4 regions of the Cytobacillus sp. FSL M8-0252 genome follow, and region 1 is predicted to be linked to each of the others. Evidence: riboswitches for the same ligand, from Rfam matches in the RefSeq annotation. Region 1 holds a riboswitch; each other region holds the start of a gene.
What was found. A riboswitch is a leader RNA that binds a small molecule or an ion and turns the genes downstream of it on or off. The one in region 1 is predicted to bind cobalamin.

Region 1 (5,283 bases):
AACCCTCAAATAGTAGGAGAACATGCATTTCAGCAGAAGATTAAAGATCTAGGCTACGAAGTTGTTTTAGAGAAAGCTGAGTTTGATATTTCAGGAATGACTTGTGCTGCTTGTTCTGCGCGAATCGAAAAAGTTTTAAATAAACAGTCCGGTATTGCGCAGGCAAACGTGAACTTAGCTTTAGAAACAGGTACTGTAGAATACAATCCTGAACAGGTTTCAGTTGAAGAAATTATTGCAAAGGTAGATAAGATTGGGTATAGCGCTTCGCTAAAAACAACAGCCAGTGCAAATGCTGTGAGGGAACAGCATATTAAAAAGCAGCAAAAGAAATTTATCGCTGCTGCTATCCTTTCTCTACCATTACTTTGGACGATGGTTGGGCATTTTGAATTCACTTCATTCATTTTTCTACCAGATTTTTTAATGAACCCTTGGATACAGTTAATTTTGGCGACACCTGTACAATTTATTATCGGTTGGCAATTTTATACTAGTGCATATAAATCATTGAAATCTGGTAGCGCGAATATGGATGTACTTGTTGTATTAGGTACTTCTGCAGCTTACTTTTATAGTTTGTTTCTAACATTACAATCGATGAATGCAACACATGGTCATCATGTTGAGCTCTATTATGAAACGAGTGCGATTATTATTACCCTTATTTTGTTAGGGAAATTATTTGAAGCACGTGCAAAAGGAAGATCATCAGAAGCAATAAAAAAATTAATGAATTTAAAGGCTAAAAAAGCCGTTGTATTAAAAGAAGGGAAGGAAACCATTGTCCCTGTTGAGCAAGTAATGCAAGGCGATATGGTTATCATTAAGCCTGGTGACAGAATTCCTGTAGATGCAGTAATCATTGAAGGGCATTCAGCAGTTGACGAATCAATGTTAACAGGAGAAAGCGTGCCAGTTGATAAGAAAGCTGGTGATGAAGTAATAGGAGCAACTGTAAACAAAAATGGCCATTTAACAGTTGAAGCAACAAAGGTTGGAAAAGATTCAGCGCTTGCGCAAATTATTAAAGTAGTCGAGCAAGCACAAGGGTCAAAAGCACCTATTCAGCGGTTAGCCGATAAGATTTCGGGCATCTTTGTTCCCATTGTGGTAGCTATTGCCCTTGTTACCTTCTGTATATGGTTTCTTTTCTTGCAACCGGGTGATGTAGCTAGTGCGTTAGAAAAAATGATTGCTGTACTCGTCATTGCTTGTCCTTGTGCACTAGGATTAGCGACGCCTACTTCAATTATGGCAGGGTCTGGCCGTTCAGCCGAGATGGGTGTTTTATTTAAAGGTGGAGAGCATCTCGAGATGACACATGAAATTACAACTGTTGTGGTTGATAAAACAGGTACTGTTACAAATGGTCAGCCTGTATTAACCGATATCATAGTCGAGCCTGGAACAAATGAGGCCCATTTCCTTTCCATTGTTGCTGCGAGTGAGAAGTCATCTGAACACCCTCTTGCTGAAGCCATTGTGAAAGGGTTAGAGGAGAGAAATATAGAAAAAGTAAAAAGTGAATATTTCGAAGCGCTACCGGGTTATGGTATCTCTGCGAAAGTTACAGGAAAAGATGTACTGATTGGTACAGTTAGATTAATGGTAGAGAATGGGATAGACTCCTCTTGGTTCTCGAAACAAATGAAAGAATTAGAAGGTGAAGGAAAAACAGCTATGCTTGTGGCTATTAACGGTAGAGCAAAAGGCCTCCTTGCTGTAGCTGATACGATAAAAGATTCATCAAACGAAGCGATTCAAAGGCTACATGATATGGGGTTAGAAGTTATTATGATGACTGGAGATAACCAGTTAACCGCACAAGCCATTGCTAAAGAAGTAGGTATATCAAAAGTCATTGCAGAAGTCTTACCAGAAACGAAAGCAGAAGAAGTAAGAAAGCTACAAAGTCAAGGGAAAAAGGTAGCGATGGTAGGAGATGGTATTAACGATGCCCCAGCATTAGCAACTGCCGATATCGGCATGGCTATCGGTACAGGTACAGATATTGCCATGGAAGCAGGAGACATTACACTTATGCGTGGTGATCTAAATAGTATTGCTGATGCAATCATGATGAGTAAAAAAACCATTCGTAATATTAAACAGAATCTTTTTTGGGCGTTTGGCTATAATACAATCGGTATTCCTATTGCAGCTGCAGGTTTCTTAGCACCATGGTTAGCAGGTGCTGCGATGGCGTTTAGCTCTGTGTCCGTTGTATTAAATGCACTTCGTTTGCAACGTGTAAGATAAAAATAACAAGTTCCGTATGAATTTCTATAAAACATTCTATACAATAAACTGAATGAGAAAAACAAGCTAATTTAAATAGTTAGTTTGTTTTTCTATTTTTATAGAAGACATGAAGAAGATTGGTAAAAAAATTTTGTCCTTTAAGATAAATTATTTTCTTTTAATATGGAATATACCTTTAATTAATTTTTGCCCCACAACTTTAACACCATTGATTTATTTCAACAATTCTATGATTTTTTAATTTATTTACCAAAAAACTATTACTTTTCTGGTTTAAGCATACTCGTTTGAAGGTAAAAAAGTAGAGTTGGTCAGCTTGAACAATTTTTAATGGATTTCAAGACTTTTTTACACAAATAAGAAATGCTATTATTTATTATGGTCTTAAATTTACCGCTAAAAGAACGAAATGTATATTTTAGATTTAGATAAAAGAAATAAATTGTATTCTATGAAATGATGTGATATGATTACTCATACAATCTCAGATACAATATATAGTTATTTTTTTACTTCTCGACAACTACATATAGTAATTGGTTGAAGGAGTCCAAATGGACTTAAAATGGGAATCCGGATAAGCCGGAGCTGTACCCGCAACTGTAAGTGTGACGAAAAGAGGAAACCACTGTTCTTTTGAAAGAATGGGAAGGCTCTTAGTAGATTGATACACAAGCCAGGATACCTGCCTTCTTAATCAAAAGTTTCAATTCTTCGGGGCTTGAGAAGATGAAACGACAGTTGATGAAAAGAGTGTATTGTACACTTGTATTTATACTGTCGTTTGATCCGCTCAAGGTGTAACTGGGGCGGTTTTTTTTATGCCTAAATTTGATAGAAATAGTTTGAAGGAGGAAGGAATTTGAAAACAATGATTGATACGACAGTCAATTTTGAACAATTATATCAACAATTCAACAACTTACCAATTAGTGCGTTAGAAAAGCGTGCAGATCAATTAAATCACTTAGAGTTAGATAGTTTCTACGATCAGTTAATACTAGAATGTCTTTCTTACATAAATGTTAATGAACCTGATTGGACATATGTGGCTGCCCATTTATATTTAAAGAAGATTTATCAACAAGCAGCTGAGAACCGAGGGTACAGTGGTCAGGCTTATGGTGATTTTCATTCTTTAATTCAACAATTAAGTGATATTGATATTTATAGTCCTATTTTATTATCTAGTTATACAAAAGAAGAAATTGATGAATTAGGCAAAGAAATTGTCCCTGAAAGAGATCAGCTCTTTACTTATCTCGGGATCAAAATGCTTACGGATCGTTATGTAGCAAAAGATCGCCAAAAGAGGATTTTTGAATTGCCTCAAGAACGCTGGATGGTTATTGCAATGATTCTTATGCATCAAGAAGAAAAAAATCGGCTGCAATTAGTAAAAGAAGCTTACTGGGCAATGAGTAACTTATTTATGACCGTAGCTACACCAACTTTATCTAATGCAGGTAAGAATTGGGGACAACTATCTAGCTGCTTTATCGAAACAGTTGATGATAGTCTAGATTCAATTTATGACAGTAATACAGACATTGCTGCACTATCTAAAAATGGTGGTGGAATCGGCGTTTATTTAGGTAAGATTCGTAGTAGAGGTAGTATGATTAAAGGGTTCAAAGGCGCTTCATCTGGGGTGCTTCCATGGATGAAACAACTAAATAATACAGCTGTAAGTGTCGATCAACTTGGACAAAGACAAGGGGCAATTAGCGTTTATTTAGACGTTTGGCACAAGGATATCTTCTCTTTCCTTGATGCAAAGTTAAATAATGGTGATGAAAGATTACGTACACATGATTTATTTACCGGTGTATGTCTACCTGATTTATTCATGGAAAAAGTAGAAGAGCGTAGTAACTGGTATTTATTTGACCCACATGAGGTTCGACAAAAAATGGGCTTCTCACTAGAAGATTATTATGATGAAGAAGTTGGTGCAGGTACTTTTAGAATGAAATATCTAGAATGCGTCAATAATGAAGAGCTATCGAAGAAGGAAATTCCTGCTATCGATATTATGAAGTCTATCATGCGTAGTCAATTAGAAACTGGAACACCATTTATGTTCTATCGGGATGAAGTGAACCGTATGAATGCAAACGCACATGCAGGTATGATCTATTGTACAAATCTTTGTACTGAAATCGTTCAAAATCAAAGTGTAACAACAAGAGAAGAAGAGTATACAAAAGATGGTAAAATTGTCATCGAGAAAACACCTGGAGATTTCGTCGTATGTAACCTGTCTTCTATTAACCTTGCCAAAGCAGTGAATGAAGCAGTCATAGAACGATTGATTCCTATTCAAGTAAGAATGCTGGACAATGTAATTGATATTAATAAAATCCCTGTTATCCAAGGGCAGTTAACGAATAAAAAGTATCGCGCGATCGGCTTAGGTACTTTCGGCTGGCATCATTTATTAGCTACTAATAAGGTCGTTTGGGAAAGCCCTGAATCATTAGAATTTGCAGACCGACTTTACGAGAAAATTGCTTACTTAACAATTGAAAGTTCTATGAATCTAGCTGAGGAAAAGGGAGCCTACCCCGCATTCAATGGTTCAGATTGGCAAACAGGTGCCTATTTCGAAAAAAGAGATTACCTGAATGCTGATAGCGAACTTGATTGGCAAGGACTAATGGAAAAAGTGAGAGCAAAAGGAATTAGAAACGGCTATTTACAAGCGGTAGCACCAAATGCGTCAACTGCATTAATTGCAGGTAGTACACCGAGTATTGATCCAATCTTCAACAAGCAATACTCAGAGGAGAAAAAAGACTATCGTATTCCTGTAACTGCACCAGACCTAAACGCTCAAACTACGTGGTACTATAAATCTGCTTACCATATCGATCAAAAATGGAGCATTGCTCAAAATGCGAAACGTCAAAAGCATATTGACCAAGCAGTGTCATTTAATCTTTATATTAAAAATACGATTAAAGCAAAGGAATTATTAGATCTTCACGTATCGGCATGGAAAAACAGGCTGAAAAC
Region 2 (5,283 bases), 2.5 Mb from region 1:
ACTGTACTATTAAACGAGGAAATCCGAACGAATGTATAATCGTTCGGATTTCTGTTTGTTTATTCGCCTTTTTTTACAAGTAATTTTTCCCGCGAGAGTTTGGCAGCTTGCACCATGACTGTTAGGGCTGCGACGGTTTCGTCAATGCCTCTTGTTTTGAGGCCGCAGTCAGGGTTAATCCAGAAAAGTTGTGGGTCTAGTACTTGTAAGGCACGATCGATGTTTTTCGATAGTTCGTCGAGTTGTGGCACCCGAGGGCTGTGAATGTCATATACACCTAAGCCGATACCTTGTTCGTAGGTGCTTTCTTCAAATGAGTGAATGAGTTCGCCGTGGCTTCTTGATGTTTCAATGGAGATGACATCAGCGTCGAGTGCTTGAATGCTTGAGATAATGTCTTCGAAATCAGAGTAGCACATATGCGTATGAATTTGTGTTTCATTTCTGACAGAAGTGGTGGCTAGTCTAAAAGCATAAACAGCAGCGTTCAGATAATCTTCCCACTTCTCTTGTTTGAGTGGTAATCCTTCACGAATGGCTGGTTCGTCTACTTGAATCATCCGGATACCATTTGCTTCTAGTGTTTCTACTTCTTCTCGAAGGGCAAGGGCAATTTGGTTTGCGACTTCGTAACGAGGGATATCGTCGCGGACAAATGACCAGTTTAAAATCGTAATCGGACCAGTGAGCATACCTTTTACCGGGTGATCTGTTAAGGACTGGGCATAGACTGTTTCTGTAACTGTCATTGGCTGTTCAAATGAGACATCTCCATAAATGAGTGGTGGTTTGACACAACGAGAGCCATAAGACTGCACCCAACCGAATTTTGTGAATTGGAATCCGGCTAATTTTTCACCGAAGTATTCGACCATATCTGTGCGCTCGAATTCGCCATGAACAAACACATCAAGGCCTAGCTCTTCTTGAATATCAATCCACTTTTTAATTTCCGTTTTGATATATGTTTGATAGTCAGTAGCAGTTAACTCTCCTTTACGCCATTTTAAACGATTTCTTCTCACTTCCTGTGTTTGTGGGAAGCTTCCAATCGTTGTTGTAGGTAGGAGTGGTAGTTGGAAGGATGTTTTTTGTGTTGCTTGACGAACAGAATAAGGTGCTTCGCGCTCTGCTAGTGATGATGGTAAGTTTTGAATGGCTGTTTGTACTTGTTGATTGTTTCTAATAGAAGATTGATTTAGTGCCTCGATAGCAGTTCGTCTCTCGTTTATCTCATCTTGGATTTCCTCTCTTCCTTCTCTTATTCCTTTCGTTAGCACTACGATTTCTTGTAATTTTTCATCAGCAAAGGCGAGTGCGGTCTTTAATGTATGATCAAGTGTTTCTTCAATTTTGACTGAAACGGGTACATGCAATAAGCTGGATGAAGGCTGGATGATTAAGCGATCTTTCGGAACTATTTCTGTAATTTCTTCTATAAGAGAGAGCTTATTATCAAGTTTGGCGCCCCATATATTACGGCCATCGATGACACCTGCAGCTAATACTTTATCACTTGGGAAGCCGAATTTTTGTAAGGAAGCGAGGTTTTGACCTGCATCATGGACGAAATCAAGGCCGATCGCTTGCACAGGTAAAGAGGTAACAGCTTCATAATAAGTGATGCTTTCAAAATACGTTTGTAAAATGATATTTATCTGTGGTGCTGCCTCGTGTAATGTTTGGTAAACTGCTTGATAGAGTGAGATGTCTTCTTCTGTGAGGGTAGTTGCTAAAATAGGTTCATCGATTTGTACCCACAAGGCACCTTCTTGCTGTAATTCTTTTAAAATTTGTGCATAAAGAGGAACGAATTGATTGACGATTGATTTGAATTCACTTTCTTTATAGCCTTTTGATAATTTCACAAACGTAATCGGGCCCAAGATAACCGGTTTCCCGTCGATTTCAAGCTTCTCTTTTCCTTCTTTATAAAAGGCAAGTGGCCGGTTTTCAGCAAGTGTTGGCGTGAGGTTGTTGAGTTCTGGCACGATGTAGTGATAGTTTGTGTTAAACCATTTGGTCATTTCAGCTGCCACGGCATCTTTGTTCCCTCTGGCAATATCAAAATACGTTTCGATATCAACTTTCCCACCTCTGTATGTAAAACGCTCAGGAACAAGTCCAAACATCACAGCTGTATCAAGGACATGATCATACAGTGTGAAATCGCCAACCGGGATGAGATCAACGCCAAGTTGTTTTTGCTTCTCGAGAGAGGATAAACGAATGACTTCCATTTGTTGCAGAAAAGTCTCTTTATTCAACTTACCACTCCAAAATTGTTCTAGAGCTTTCTTCCACTCCCGCTTCTCGCCAATTCTTGGATAACCTACATTTGAACTTTTTACTTCAGTCAATTTAAACACTCCTTTAGATTGTATTTTCTCAACAAAAAATCTCTCTATTTATTATTAAATGAGAGATTCATACGCAATATTAACTAGAGTTGAGACCATTTGATTTGCTCAACACGTATTCATCACTCCTCTCTATGCATCCGTAGAGTCTAAGTGCAAACAACAGACAGGTCTCCTGACTTCGGATTATCGCTCGTTATCCCTTCCCATTTCTATTATGAAATAGTGGTCAATGATAAGTCGCTCTCCTTCACAGTGGCGGGACCGTGCCGGCATTCCACCGGGCTTCCCTTTTAAGCAATCATGCATCTGTTGCCTTTGTTATTAAGTTTTGAAAATACAAAAGACCTCTCTAATTAAAAATAGAGAGGTCTTTATCCTCTCTTATTTGCCAAAGCTATTACACTTTGCAGGAATTAGCACCTTTTTAACAAATAATTGTTAAAGGTTGCTGGGTTTCATCGGGCCAGTCCCTCCACCTCTCTGAATAAGAGAATTACATATTTATAATATTTTGAATTTTACATATAGATTAGCATAATAAATGGAAGCTGTCAAAATAAATTCTTCATGAGTGATATATATCATCAGATTCAAGCCACTTGCGAAATTTATGTAGATGGTAATAATGCTTGCCATTAAGAATGACTTTTGGTGCGTGAGGATGCTTCTGTAATAGATCCTTCATGTCAGCTTCACTTAAATAAAAGTAAAGATGAAGGTGGCTTTGCTCCACAAGTAAATGATTCATATTACCTTCATTTTTACTACTAAATTGCTTCAACCCATTGCCTATGAAATAGCCAAGTAATGCTAAACCGACGGCAATCCAAATAAAATTCAACTCGAATTCCAATTTGTACTCCCCCTTAAATACATATATATCTACTTTAACATCTCCTAACGAATAGTAATAATATATTTTTTAGTGCCGAATCGGATCAATGCCCCCATAATTAAACCAATCTACCCTGTCTATCGCACCATCTTTCATAGATTGTATACTTGTCCGAGAACAAAATGAGCCAAGCTGTATATATTGATATTACTTAGTGTTTTTCTCGGGTTTGTGATGGAAAAGGCTATAGTTAGCACAAAGGAGACTATTAATTTTGCTGAAGGAGAGAAGTGAAGTGTTATGAATCTATCTGTTATTATTCCCATTCAGAATGAAGAATCTACGTTGTCAGCCGTTTTAGAAGAGTTAGTGAAGATTGAGCCATATGAAATCATCGCTGTTTTGAATGGTTCAACAGATGGATCGGAGAAAATAGCGGAAGCATTTGAATGTAGAAAGCTTGTTTATAAAGAACCTCTAGGGGTGGATATTGGACGAGCAATTGGTGCAAGGGAGGCAAAAGGGGATACGCTTCTTTTTATTGATGGTGATATTGTCGTTAGAGCTCAGGAGCTACAAGCACTGCTTGATGGCATTCGGGATGGGGCTGATATTGCCCTAAATGATTTAAGCTGGACAATGAAGCGCCCCATTAGACCACATCCGACAGCAGTATCAAAGTTCTCTCTTAATCATTTTTTAGGTAAAGGTGAGTTATCCGTTAATTCCTTAGTCGCTGTTCCTCATGTGATGAAAAAATCAGCGCTTGATACAATTGGTTGGGAGAATTTAGCTTGTCCGCCATTAGCTCATAGTATAGCTGTGATGAAAGAATTAAAGATGAGTGCACCAGTAGCCATTGATGTGATTGCTACAAATAAGATTCGACCGAAACATCAACAGAAGATTACGGGCTCCTCTTTTTCATTTTCAACAAGTTTAATAATTGGTGACCATTTACGTGCAGTGGCCCAACTGATTGAAGAGAGAGGATATCGCGGTGGTTTAAACGATGGCAGGCGAAATCGGCAACCTTTTAAGGAATATGTACAAGCCTTTTCGGTAAAGGAAGAGAAACGAGCGAAGTATAGTGCGATTATTCCTGTAGGGAAGGAGCCGGATACGATTGCTGAAGTGATTGCTGAGGTAAAGAAGGCAGGCATTGATGAAATCATTGTTGTGTTAAATGGAGCAGATGAACGAACAAAGGAAAAGGTAGAAAAGTCAGGTGTGAAAGTGATTGCGTTTGACCAGGCACTCGGACATAACATTCCAAGAGCGATTGGTGCGCTTCACAGTACAGGAGATATCTGTTTGTTCTTAGATAGTGATTTTGTTATCAAAGCAGAAGATTTAACCCCTTTTATACATGCTGTAGAAGAAGGGGCAGATATTGCTTTAAATGATTTAGAAATATTGCTCGACCGTGCCCATCCGTTGCATTCTGTGAGTGCTGCTAAGTACCTTCTGAATATGGCACTGAAAAGAGAGGACCTCACCGTTAATTCTCTCACTGCTATTCCACATGCAATGAGCAGGAAAGTGATTGACGAGATTGGTATCCTCACATTAATGTCTCCACCGTTATTTCAAGCAAAGGCAATTCTAAAAGGATTTAAAGTCGAATCCATTCATTATGTCGATGTCGTCAAGCCAAATAAAATTAGAAAACAGCATCACAGGCAAGCCGATGGTCGGGTCGAATCAACTGACCGGATTCTAGGTGACCACATTGAAGCATTTTCATATTTACTATCGTTCAATCAGAGATGCGGTTATACAGATGGCAATCGAAAATGGGACATGCTCCAAGGTCAAATAGATAGAGTTGCTGTTATTGGTCTCGGCTATGTTGGTCTCCCACTGGCTCTCCACTTAGCAAAAAAGGGCTGTCATGTAACGGGCATCGATCAAGATACTCATAAGATTGAGTTATTACAGCAAGGGAGCAGTTATATTCCTGATGTAAAAGATGAAGAGCTGCAAGCGGTTCTAAATTTCATTCCAAAACATACGGATGCAGCTATAGCTTTGCTTAAAGCCGCTGAGTATATCATCGTCACAGTTCCAACCCCAATTGACGAA
Region 3 (5,283 bases), 1.7 Mb from region 1:
CATTTTATCAATTTCTTCTTTTTCTGCGTCTTTTAAGAACGGAAATATTTTTTTAATCAGGGCTTGATGTAATTGCGCCCAATAATTTTCACTATGTAGTTCTTCTATATTACATTTCTTTGCTTCATCTATATCCAGACGATGTAATTCTGTAAGAAATGTTCCTAACCGCTTGGCTTCATATAAAGGAGGAGTAATCAATGAATGAGATAATGCTTGTCCTTTAATGAAGTGGTAAAAAACACCAATCATTTGTCCGTCTTTATTATAAAATGGAAGATAATTTGGTATTTCAATAATGGAAGAAAGATATGAGAGCTGGTGAAGTAGCTTTATTTCCTTTTTTATTTTCACTAATACTTGTTTTGTTTTTGGTATTCGGATGACATATGTTTGATTAACAATATAAATATGATGATCCCAACCAGAATGATTGCTTTCAATCTGTATTTCCTGAAGATGCGGGAGATGGTTTTTAATTAATTCCTTCATGGAACAGTCTCCTTTTTTATTATTTTGTATAAATCGTTTTTTGAGGGGGAAAATAGGCGAGACATCTTATAAAAGGGGAGTGAAAGCAATGGAAAAAAAGTATGATAATCAAGTGGATGAGAAAATTATTGCTGCTCAAAATGAAGCTCAACAATACAATCAAATGGATACAGAATTAGAACAGTCAGAAGAAGTACAAGCAGCAATGGAGAAAAGTTATGAGTATGAAGTGACGAATCAACAACCGACATATGAACCGAATAAACCATTTTAATTAGAAAGAAGAGACTTCCATTACGTGGAGTCTCTTCTTTCATTATAGCATACCTTATTTTACATTGATGCTGTTTGATGTGTCTGTTTACTCCCATTATGTTCGGTTCGTCCATAAACTAAAAAGTAAAGAATAATTGAAGCAATCGACACTATCCCCATGTAAATGTATAACATACTGTAGCCAGTTATAGGAATCAGTAAACCTAATAAATAGGGTCCAAAACCTAAACCACCATCGAGAAAGATAAAGAAGGTGGAAGTAGCTAGCCCCATGCGATGGGATGGCGTTAATTTGACCGCAATCGCTTGTGTACAAGACTGCATATTACCAAAGCCTAAGCCAATCAAAGCCCCCGCCACTAATAACATAACACCATTTGATGAATTACTAAGTAAGAATAGACCTACTCCAAATAAAATGAACGCTGGATACATCACGTAATTTGCCCCTTTGCTGTCCATTAATTTACCAGTGAAAGGACGGGATAGTAAGACAGCGATGGCATAGACAAAGAAGAAAAAGCTAGCAGCATTTACTAAGTCCTTTTCAATTGCATAAAAGTTAATAAAAGACAAGACGCTTGAATAACAAAATGCGACTGTTAATGTGACGAGTGCAATTGGAAGTGCCTTTGGTTCAATAAAGCTAGATAATTGAAAACCAGATGATTGAAATTGAGCTTTTTGATCTTCAGTTAACTCTTTCACATTCACAGTTAACCCGATAAGTAGGCCAATAATACCAAGAATCAAACAAAAAATGAAAATCGTATGAAAAGTTGTGTATTGACTCATTAACATACCGATAAAAGGTCCTATTGCTGTCGCTAAAGTATTACTCATACTAAAATAGCCGATTCCTTCACCTTTCCTTGTTTGCGGTATAACTGAAGCGACAATTGTACCACTTGCTGTACTTGCCATCCCTAATGTTAAACCGTGGATAAAGCGGGTAATAAGTAAGAAATTGACATCAATTTCAATAAAATAAAGACTTGTTGATAAACTAAATAATAGTAAGCCAATGATTAAAGTCTTCTTCCGTCCAATACGATCAATATATTTACCGATAAACAATCTTCCTACCAATGTTCCTATAATAAATATGCCAGTAACTAAGCCAGCTTGGCTGGCGGTCGCATGATGTGCTTCAACGGCATACACCGCAATCGTAACCATTAATAAATAAAACACTAATGTTAGAAAAAAGTTTACGGAAGAAACGGTGATAAAGTCCTTGGTCCATAATTTTTCTTTTGTTGAACTCATATTCTTTTCTTCCTCCTTACAAATTGCTTTTAATACTATCAAAAATACGAATACATTCTTCTTGTTCCTCAGGTGTGATTCCCTCTAATATTTCCATTTCGAACTGATCAATCGGAATGCGGATTTTTTTGTATATGCGTTCACCTTCGTTCGTTATTTTCATTTTCTTTTCACGTTTATCCATGCTTGGGATTTTTTCTACATATCCATATTCCTCAAGCTGATTTATGGTCCTCGTAACTGTTGGCTTTTCGACACCTTGATATGCAGCAATCTCTACTAAAGTTGTTGGACCAAAATGGTAGAGATAATAAAGAATTGTCCACTGTGCCCGTTGTAATTGATGTTTCGTTAATAAGCTGTTTAGTCTATTCTCAAAAGGGCGATAAAGCATCATAAAGTGATGAAAGAACCTTTGGCTAGCAATAATAATATTCACCTCATTTAAAATAGTTATCAATGGTAACTAATATACTATAACAAAAAGCCGTCTTGTCTGTCTATGGGCGATAGATTTTTTTCTGTAAAATGGTAAATGTTATGTTAAAATTGTATTTCTTTTAAGAGATGTTTGTAGGCGACATTTAAATTGTTATAATAACAAGTGTTAGTTAAAAGTGAAAAGTAGTACAATTAAGAAAATAATTGTCAATTTTCTAAAATATTGATATATTTAAATAGAACAATTGAATATTTTCAAAAATAGGTGTAAATAGAATGCTAGCTTGTCTATTTACTTAAAAGGGAAGTACGGTTGGATTCCGTCGCTGTCCCGCAACTGTATTTGCGAGTGATATGAAAGATACCACTGTTTCCTAAAAATGGAGATGGGAAGGTTTCGTATCATGTTGACCATAAGCCAGGAGACCTGCCTGTTTAGTGTAAACATCAATTCCTACGTGGATATAGGAGGTGTTAAGTACGGGTAATGAATACATGCCAAGGTCGCATGTTTATTTTAGTATTCGTTTGAACTTAACAACTTCTTTCTAGAAGTTGTTTTTTTAATGGATTGATATGGTAAAAAGGTGAGCAAGAACGGAGGAAAAAGCTTTGTTTGGAACCGTTCCTTATTATGTGAACATAATGAAATCAACGATCATGATGAACAGCTATTCTGCTGAGAGTTATAGTTTAAGAAAAGTATTAGATCAGTATAAAGAAGACATCCGAACACTCTCTGTAGAAGAAGAGAAGATCCAAATATATTTAAGGAATGCTGAAAGGGCTTACAGCATTGTCAGGCACGATGTAATTGGATGGGAGGAAAATGATTGTGAGCATGGAGGAGAAGTATATACCAGGGTTAGAGGGAATCATAGCTTCTGAGACCAGCATCTCATTTTTAGATACTGTTCATGGAGAGATTGTCATAAAAGGTTATGACTTAATTCAACTTTCAAAAACGAAAAGCTATTTAGATATTATCCATTTACTTCTAGAAGATCAATTACCAACAGACGAGGAAAAAAATTCATTAGCTAATACGTTAAAGTCCTATTATGAAATACCAACGGCCGTAATGGAGGTTTTTACTCATTTACCAAAAGGAACACATCCAATGGATGGGCTCCGCACTGGCATCTCAAGCTTGGCTGGATATGATTCGACCTTAGATGATAGGTCGAAGCAAGCAAATAAAGAAAGAGCTTATCGTCTACTTGGCGGAGTTCCGACAATTGTAGCTAACAGTTATCGTATATTACAAGGTCTGGAGAGAATTGAACCGGATAAATCCCTATCATATAGTGCCAACTTTTTCTATATGTTAACTGGTAGAGTACCTTCCGATTTAGAAGAAAGAGTATTTGACCAATCATTACTTTTATATAGTGAACATGAAATGCCAAACTCAACATTTGCAGCAAGAGTAATTGCTTCCACGCAATCCGATCTATTTGGAGCGTTAACGGGCGCAGTTGCAAGTTTAAAAGGTAGCTTGCATGGCGGTGCAAATGAAGCGGTTATGTACATGTTGAATGAAGCGGAAAGTGTCGCTGGCGTGGAAGGTCTCTTCTATAAAAAACTATTTAAAAAAGAAAAGATTATGGGCTTTGGTCATAGAGTTTATATGAAAAAAATGGACCCAAGAGCATTAATAATGAAGGAAGCTCTACAGGAGTTATCCATACAAAATGGAGATGATTCGTTGCTTCGAAAATGTGAAGCAGGAGAAAGAATCATGGAAGTTGAGAAAGGGCTATACCCTAATTTAGATTATTATGCCGCACCGGTTTATGGCATGTTAGGAATTCCTATCCCACTTTACACACCGATTTTCTTTAGTGCAAGAACGGTTGGTTTATGTGCCCATGTCATTGAACAGCATGAAAACAACCGCTTATTTAGACCGCGGGTCATTTATTCAGGTGCACGTCATACTTTACCAAATTGAGGAGGAGTACGAGTAAATGCTGAAAACGAATGAAAAGGTTGAAACCGATGTTATTTTAACGGAAATTGCTGATTATGTATTGGATTATGAAATAACAAGTGAAGAGGCTTATCGCACGGCACATTATATCTTGCTCGATACAATTGGTTGTGGAATATTAGCGCTTGATTATCCTGAATGTACAAAACTACTTGGTCCTGTTGTGCCAGGAACGGTTGTACCTAATGGAACAAGAGTCCCTGGTACATCATTTGAATTAGACCCCATTAGAGGTGCATTTAATATTGGCTGTATGATTCGCTGGCTGGATTACAATGATACATGGTTAGCTGCTGAATGGGGGCATCCTTCTGACAACCTTGGTGGTATTTTGGCAGTTGCAGATTATTTAAGTAGGCAACGTCTTTCAGTTGGTAAAGAGCCAGTTAAAATGATTGAAGTCCTGGAAATGATGATCAAGGCTCATGAAATTCAAGGAATATTAGCGCTAGATAATAGTTTAAATCGCGTGGGTTTAGATCATGTACTGTTTGTTAAAGTGGCAACAACTGCTGTTACGGCAAAGATGCTTGGTGCAACAAAAGAAGAGGTGATTCATGCATTATCACTTGCATGGGTGGATAATTCTGCATTAAGGACATATCGTCATGCGCCAAATACGGGTTCAAGAAAATCATGGGCTGCTGGAGATGCGACAAGTAGGGGTGTTCAGTTAGCTATGATGGCTGTGAAAGGTGAAATGGGCTATAACAGTGTCTTATCTGCACCTAACTGGGGATTTGAAGACGTTCTGTTTAAAGGGCAAAAACTTACCCTACAAAGAGAGTTAAGTGCTTATGTAATGGAAAATG
Region 4 (5,283 bases), 380 kb from region 1:
TTGGTAAAGCAGACGCGCTCTATTTGGGACGGGTACTTCAGCCCACTTAGGATAGACCGCAGCAGCAGCTTTGACAGCTAAATCAACATCTTCTTTACCAGAAAGGGGGACGTAAGCAATAATTGTCCCATTCGCCGGGTTCGGTACGGCTTCCACTTCCTTACTGCTTGAATCAACCCATTCACCATTAATATGGTTTTTCATTGTTGGAATTTCTGTTTTAATCATTCCTTCATCCCCGTTTCTTTCGCATTTTTTGTTTGATCATTTTTCACTTTTTCATAAAGAACAGCCATATCTTGGCTACCATAACCCTCGTTTTCAGCATTTTTGTATATATTTAATAGTAATTCACTAACTGGCAATTGCAATTCGTGTTCCTTGGCTAAATCAAGCGCGAAACCAAGATCTTTATTTAATAGCTGCAAGGTAAAACCAGGACGATAATCTTCGTTCGCGATAAAACTTTTATAGTTTCTTTCATATATCCGACTTTGGCCGTAGCTCACATTCAACATCTCAAATAATTGTGCTAAATTAATGTTGCTTTTTTCTGCCAGATTTAAGGCTTCGCTTACACCAGCAGTATAAAAACCGATAAGTAAGTTATTGATTAATTTGACTGCAGTTCCGCTTTCAATTCGTTCATTCACATGAAAAATATTCTCTCCAAGAATATTTAACAATGGTTGGGATTGCTCGAAAGCTTGTTTAGGACCACCGACCATAATGGTTAAAGTACGATTTTCAGCACCGATTACACCCCCACTGACAGGAGCAGCAAGAAAATGAATGCTCTTCTTTTTTGCTTCTTCTGCTAATTTTTGATTCAAGCTAGGAGCAACCGTACTTGTATCAATCAGGACAATGCCTTCACGTGCTTTTGTAATCAATCCTTCCTCACCTAAATAGATTTCTTCCACCGCTTTCATTGAAGGTAAGCTTGTGAAAATAAAATTTACTTGCTTTATGATATTATTGATAGATAATCCAATCACACCTCCCGACCTTAGCAATGCCGCTTCAGCATCTTTGTTGAGGTCGACGCCGTACACTTCATTGCCTTCTGATAATAAGCTTTGCGCCATCGGTAAACCCATATTCCCTAATCCAATAAAACCGATTTTCTCACCCATCATTTAAGCTCCCTTCATTTCAGTAATTTTGGTTGATCAATAAGTATTTGTGCTAATTGCCTTTTTTTCAATAACAGATTGCTGTAGAGTGGGATTTGGTAATTTTCAATGTTTGCGAATGCAACGAATCGTTCTTTTTCATCAAGTATCGCTGCTGAAATCAGGCTAATCGTTTGTTGTTTCAAATATTGAAAGCATTGTTCGCATATAATATCAGTCGCTAAATCTTTCCACTTTTGATTTTGTTTTCGATGTTGCAGTTTTGATGTCCGCATATAAGTCGATTCCATTGTGTATAGTTCTGTGATGATATTAGCTAAAAGACGTGCATACTGCTGTTCCCTATTTATATCAATCTTTGCATTTGAAACCGCTTCCAAAGACAGCGATAACAGTTCTTTTCCAAACTCAATAAATTGGCTGTTTCTATCTTGGTGTAATGGTGTAGGGGTATTGATTGTGATATCTTTAGATGAGTGTTTGTGAAGTAAGTTTTTTGCTATGGTTAAGCGATTGATTTCGTTTGTTCCTTCAAAGATACGACTGATTCGAGCATCCCTATATAGTCGCTCAACATCGTAATCTCTCATATAACCGTATCCACCGTGAATTTGAACGGCCTCATCTGTTACATGCCCAAGCATTTCAGAGCATCGTACTTTGTTTATGGCACATTCCATTGCGAATGCTTTTAAAGAGGTGATTCCTTCATCTGTTGGAGCTTGATCAATCATATCTGCTGTGCGATAAGCGGCACTTTCACTTGCATAAATAGATGTCACCATTTCAGCTAATTTTTCTTGTATCAACGTAAATTTAACCAGCGCTCTATCAAATTGTTGTCTCTCTTTCGCATAGCTAAGAGAAAAGTTGAAGGCTTGTTTAGCTGTGCCAATATTCGAGAAAGCTAGCTTCAATCTAGCAAGATTTAATATATTCATGGCAACTTGATGACCTTTTCCTTTTTCTCCTAGTATATTAGCGGATGGCACAACGACATCTTCCAATATAAGAGTAGCTGTTGATGATCCATGAATACCCATCTTTTCTTCTTCTGCACCAATAGATACGCCTGCTATGTCTTTTTCAACAATAAAAGCAGTCATCCCGTCATTTGTTTGGCAAAACACAACAAACACATTTGCTATGTGAGCATTGGTAATCCATTGTTTTTCCCCATTTATTATCCAACTATCACTCTTGCTGTTGTAAATAGCTCTTGTTTTCGGTGAAAGTGCGTCCGATCCAGCTCCTGCTTCCGTTAAGGCATAAGCACCAATCCAATCCCCGGAGATGAGTTGTGGTAAATACTTTTGTTTTTGTGCTTCTGAACCAAAATAAACATACGGTAATGTGCCAACACCTACATGAATATTATACGAAACACTAAAAGCCCCACCGTATCCTATCTTTTCAGCTATAAGCCCGGATAATTTTTTACCAAGTGCAAACCCGCCATAATCCTCAGGTACATCAATAGCTAGTAGACCTAGTTCCCCTGATTTTTGAAACAGATTCTTAGCCACTTCATAGTTCTTTTTTTCTAATGAATCTATTTGGGGCAACACTTCATTCTTAATAAATAATTCTGCCGTTTGTGCAATGAGTTGTTCCTCTTCAAGAAAATCTTCAGGAGAAAAAATATCTCCCTTTTCTTCTAGCGTTTTTTTTAGCTTCGCCATCGTGCACTCCCTTTACATCTTTCTATCTCCTTTGATTGAGCGCTTGCTCAAATCAGTAGCAAGAAGCAAACCACCTTCAAACAAAAAACAACTCCTGTTAAAAGAAGTTGTCAAGTAACGAGTGGACAAACAAATAAACATGTGTTGAGTAATATACATGTTCTTCTATCCGCACTTAACACCCCCTATCCGCGTAGGTAATGATGTTGGCTAAAACAGGCAGGTCTCCTGGCTTATGGTCGTGGCGGATTTGTTCCTTCCCTATTCAATAATGAATAAGTGGTTATGTACAATCCGCTCGCAAATACAGTTGCGGGACAGCACCGGAGTCTAACCGGTTTCCCTTTTAAGCTTGATGAACAAGCACCTGTTTATTTAGCTTATTTAGTTTTCACACTAACAATATATCAATTTTTCGGAAAATTTACAATTTATTTTTTAGAATATGTATTCTCAGCTTAAAATGATGAAAAAGTTAGGCTCTTTATCATTTTTCTTCCAACCACAATATAAGCTAGAGTCATTGATTAAATCCACTCCTACAATCCGAGTAGAAGAAAGCCTAATTCTTCATTTTGACCGATCGTTTGATGTAACATGAAAGGTTTATATAAATTTACCACCAAAAAGAGAAACACGCCTCCTAGATTGCAGTGGCGTGTTTTTCAAGTTTACTTAAATAAGTTAAGAAGTTTCTCGAAGAATCCTACTTTATCTTTTGTTTCTTTTACATCTTCTTTGTTATCTTTTATTTTAATCTTATCTGTTTGGATGACAAATTGGACTAGTTCCAACTTTTCATTATTTTTATCTGATACAAAAGAAATTGGCTCATAATCAGATTTATCATATTGCGATATCATTTCATCCACTTCTTTTGTCACCTCATCAGGAATGTCTTTAGTTGCATCATGTAATTGTCCAGTTCCATTATGAAGCGAGCCAGCTCCTCTCGTTAGTTGCTCAGCTCCAGATAGAGAACCGCTAATTCCTTCATGGATGTCACTATATGATGTACTTAATTCAGAAACACCGCCTGTATAAGCAAGTAACCCTTGGTGGAATTGATTATAGTTAGATACCATTTCTTCAACACCAGATGTCAATTGTTTTAACCCTTCATCAATGTCAATTTGAAGAATAGATTCGTCTATATTAGATGATATTGCACGAAGGTTACCTGCTGCTTCTCTCATTGATTGACTAAAGGTTGATAGCGGTTCAACCATGTCTGTAAGGTTATCTTTGGCTAGTAGTAGAACTTCTTGAGCAGCTTTTGTCCCTCTATAGGTTTCTACCAATTGATCAATTACCTCTTTATCCGCATTACTTTCATATAATTTATTTATCTCTTTATCTGAAATTTGGTTATCTGGTATCTGCTCCAGAGCACGATTGATTTGTGTTTTTACCTCATTATAATTAACAACTACTTGGTCTACATCATTTGCTGCTTGTTCTAGATTATCCGCTACCTCAGGCAGATCGATTGTTACATTCTCGAGTTCCCCAATACCACTTACGCCACTGGCTTGTTTCATCTCATCTTTAATCAAAGATAAAGTATTATTTATTTGTGCTGATCCTTCTGTTAATTGGTTACCAGACTGACTTAATTCATTTAGTCCTTTTTTATATTGTGCAGACCCACCCTCTAAAGACCGTAAGCCTGATGATAGTTCATTCATTCCTATTGCTAAGTCTCCGACACCATGATGAATGTCACCAATTGCCTCAGTTAATGAGTGAAACTCACTCGTCAATTCTTCAGTATCTGGGCTTTCAATGGCAAGTGAAGCAGGTAAAGCAGATATTTGCACACCTTCTGTTTCAAAATGATTTGTTTCTGCCTCAATCGTAAATACTTCTTCCTGCTCCGGCATAACGGTAAAAGTGAGCTGCTTATCTTTGCCGGATTGTGCAACAGTGGCATTCTCGGCTTTTATCTCCTTGAATTTTTCAGTGTTCAGCGGTACGCTAATTTGCAGCATATAATTTTCAGAGAATGAAGAACGCTTACCTTCATTCGCTTCTACAGCAATTTCCATTTTTATATCGCCCGATTTACCAGCTAAATTTTCTGGTTCAACCTTTTTATTATTAAGGTAATAATTAATTGTAAAACGCCAAGGTAACTCAAAGTTATTTGGTAAGTTTCCTTGATAATAGTAATTTTCTTCTTTTGCTTGTAATGTGATTTGATCATTTTCTTTGCTAATTTTTGATGTGTCAGTTAGATTTTTAACCTTTTGGTAATTCCCAAAATCTTCTATCACACCAGGTTCTATCAGTTCAAACGAATTGACAACATATAATTCGGTTAGGTTACCGTCTGCTAGCAAGTTAGCATAAATCACTTCATTTTTGTTTGCTACTTTCCCTTTACTCATTCCGCCTTTAACTGTTTGTGATTCAGCATGTATATTCATCACAGGAAAGAAAAATAGGGAAGCAGTGATAAGCAT

Region 2: it holds a riboswitch for cobalamin, as region 1 does, so the genes downstream of both, metE (5-methyltetrahydropteroyltriglutamate--homocysteine S-methyltransferase) here and MKX83_RS14100 (ribonucleoside-diphosphate reductase subunit alpha) in region 1, are expected to answer to the same signal.
Region 3: it holds a riboswitch for cobalamin, as region 1 does, so the genes downstream of both, MKX83_RS05900 (hypothetical protein) here and MKX83_RS14100 (ribonucleoside-diphosphate reductase subunit alpha) in region 1, are expected to answer to the same signal.
Region 4: it holds a riboswitch for cobalamin, as region 1 does, so the genes downstream of both, MKX83_RS12365 (acyl-CoA dehydrogenase family protein) here and MKX83_RS14100 (ribonucleoside-diphosphate reductase subunit alpha) in region 1, are expected to answer to the same signal.

What each region holds. Positions count from the first base shown of each region.
Region 1 covers NZ_JBBOWZ010000001.1:2,810,672-2,815,954, reverse strand. The annotation lists gene MKX83_RS14105 (heavy metal translocating P-type ATPase) at 1-2,262, shown strand, start outside; cobalamin riboswitch at 2,795-2,972, shown strand; gene MKX83_RS14100 (ribonucleoside-diphosphate reductase subunit alpha) at 3,137-5,283, shown strand, end outside.
Region 2 covers NZ_JBBOWZ010000001.1:304,409-309,691, forward strand. The annotation lists gene MKX83_RS01570 (hypothetical protein) at 1-39, shown strand, start outside; gene metE (5-methyltetrahydropteroyltriglutamate--homocysteine S-methyltransferase) at 60-2,360, opposite strand; cobalamin riboswitch at 2,509-2,688, opposite strand; SAM riboswitch class I at 2,742-2,854, opposite strand; gene MKX83_RS01580 (DNA-binding protein) at 2,929-3,216, opposite strand; partial or broken gene MKX83_RS01585 (glycosyltransferase family 2 protein) at 3,499-5,010, shown strand; gene MKX83_RS01590 (nucleotide sugar dehydrogenase) at 5,002-5,283, shown strand, end outside.
Region 3 covers NZ_JBBOWZ010000001.1:1,126,355-1,131,637, forward strand. The annotation lists gene MKX83_RS05880 (aminoglycoside phosphotransferase family protein) at 1-492, opposite strand, end outside; gene MKX83_RS05885 (hypothetical protein) at 581-766, shown strand; gene MKX83_RS05890 (MFS transporter) at 826-2,037, opposite strand; gene MKX83_RS05895 (MarR family winged helix-turn-helix transcriptional regulator) at 2,054-2,497, opposite strand; cobalamin riboswitch at 2,725-2,927, shown strand; gene MKX83_RS05900 (hypothetical protein) at 3,091-3,366, shown strand; gene mmgD (citrate synthase) at 3,311-4,432, shown strand; gene MKX83_RS05910 (bifunctional 2-methylcitrate dehydratase/aconitate hydratase) at 4,449-5,283, shown strand, end outside.
Region 4 covers NZ_JBBOWZ010000001.1:2,428,625-2,433,907, forward strand. The annotation lists gene MKX83_RS12355 (CoA-acylating methylmalonate-semialdehyde dehydrogenase) at 1-228, opposite strand, end outside; gene MKX83_RS12360 (NAD(P)-dependent oxidoreductase) at 225-1,136, opposite strand; gene MKX83_RS12365 (acyl-CoA dehydrogenase family protein) at 1,151-2,818, opposite strand; cobalamin riboswitch at 3,020-3,204, opposite strand; gene MKX83_RS12370 (YhgE/Pip domain-containing protein) at 3,490-5,283, opposite strand, start outside.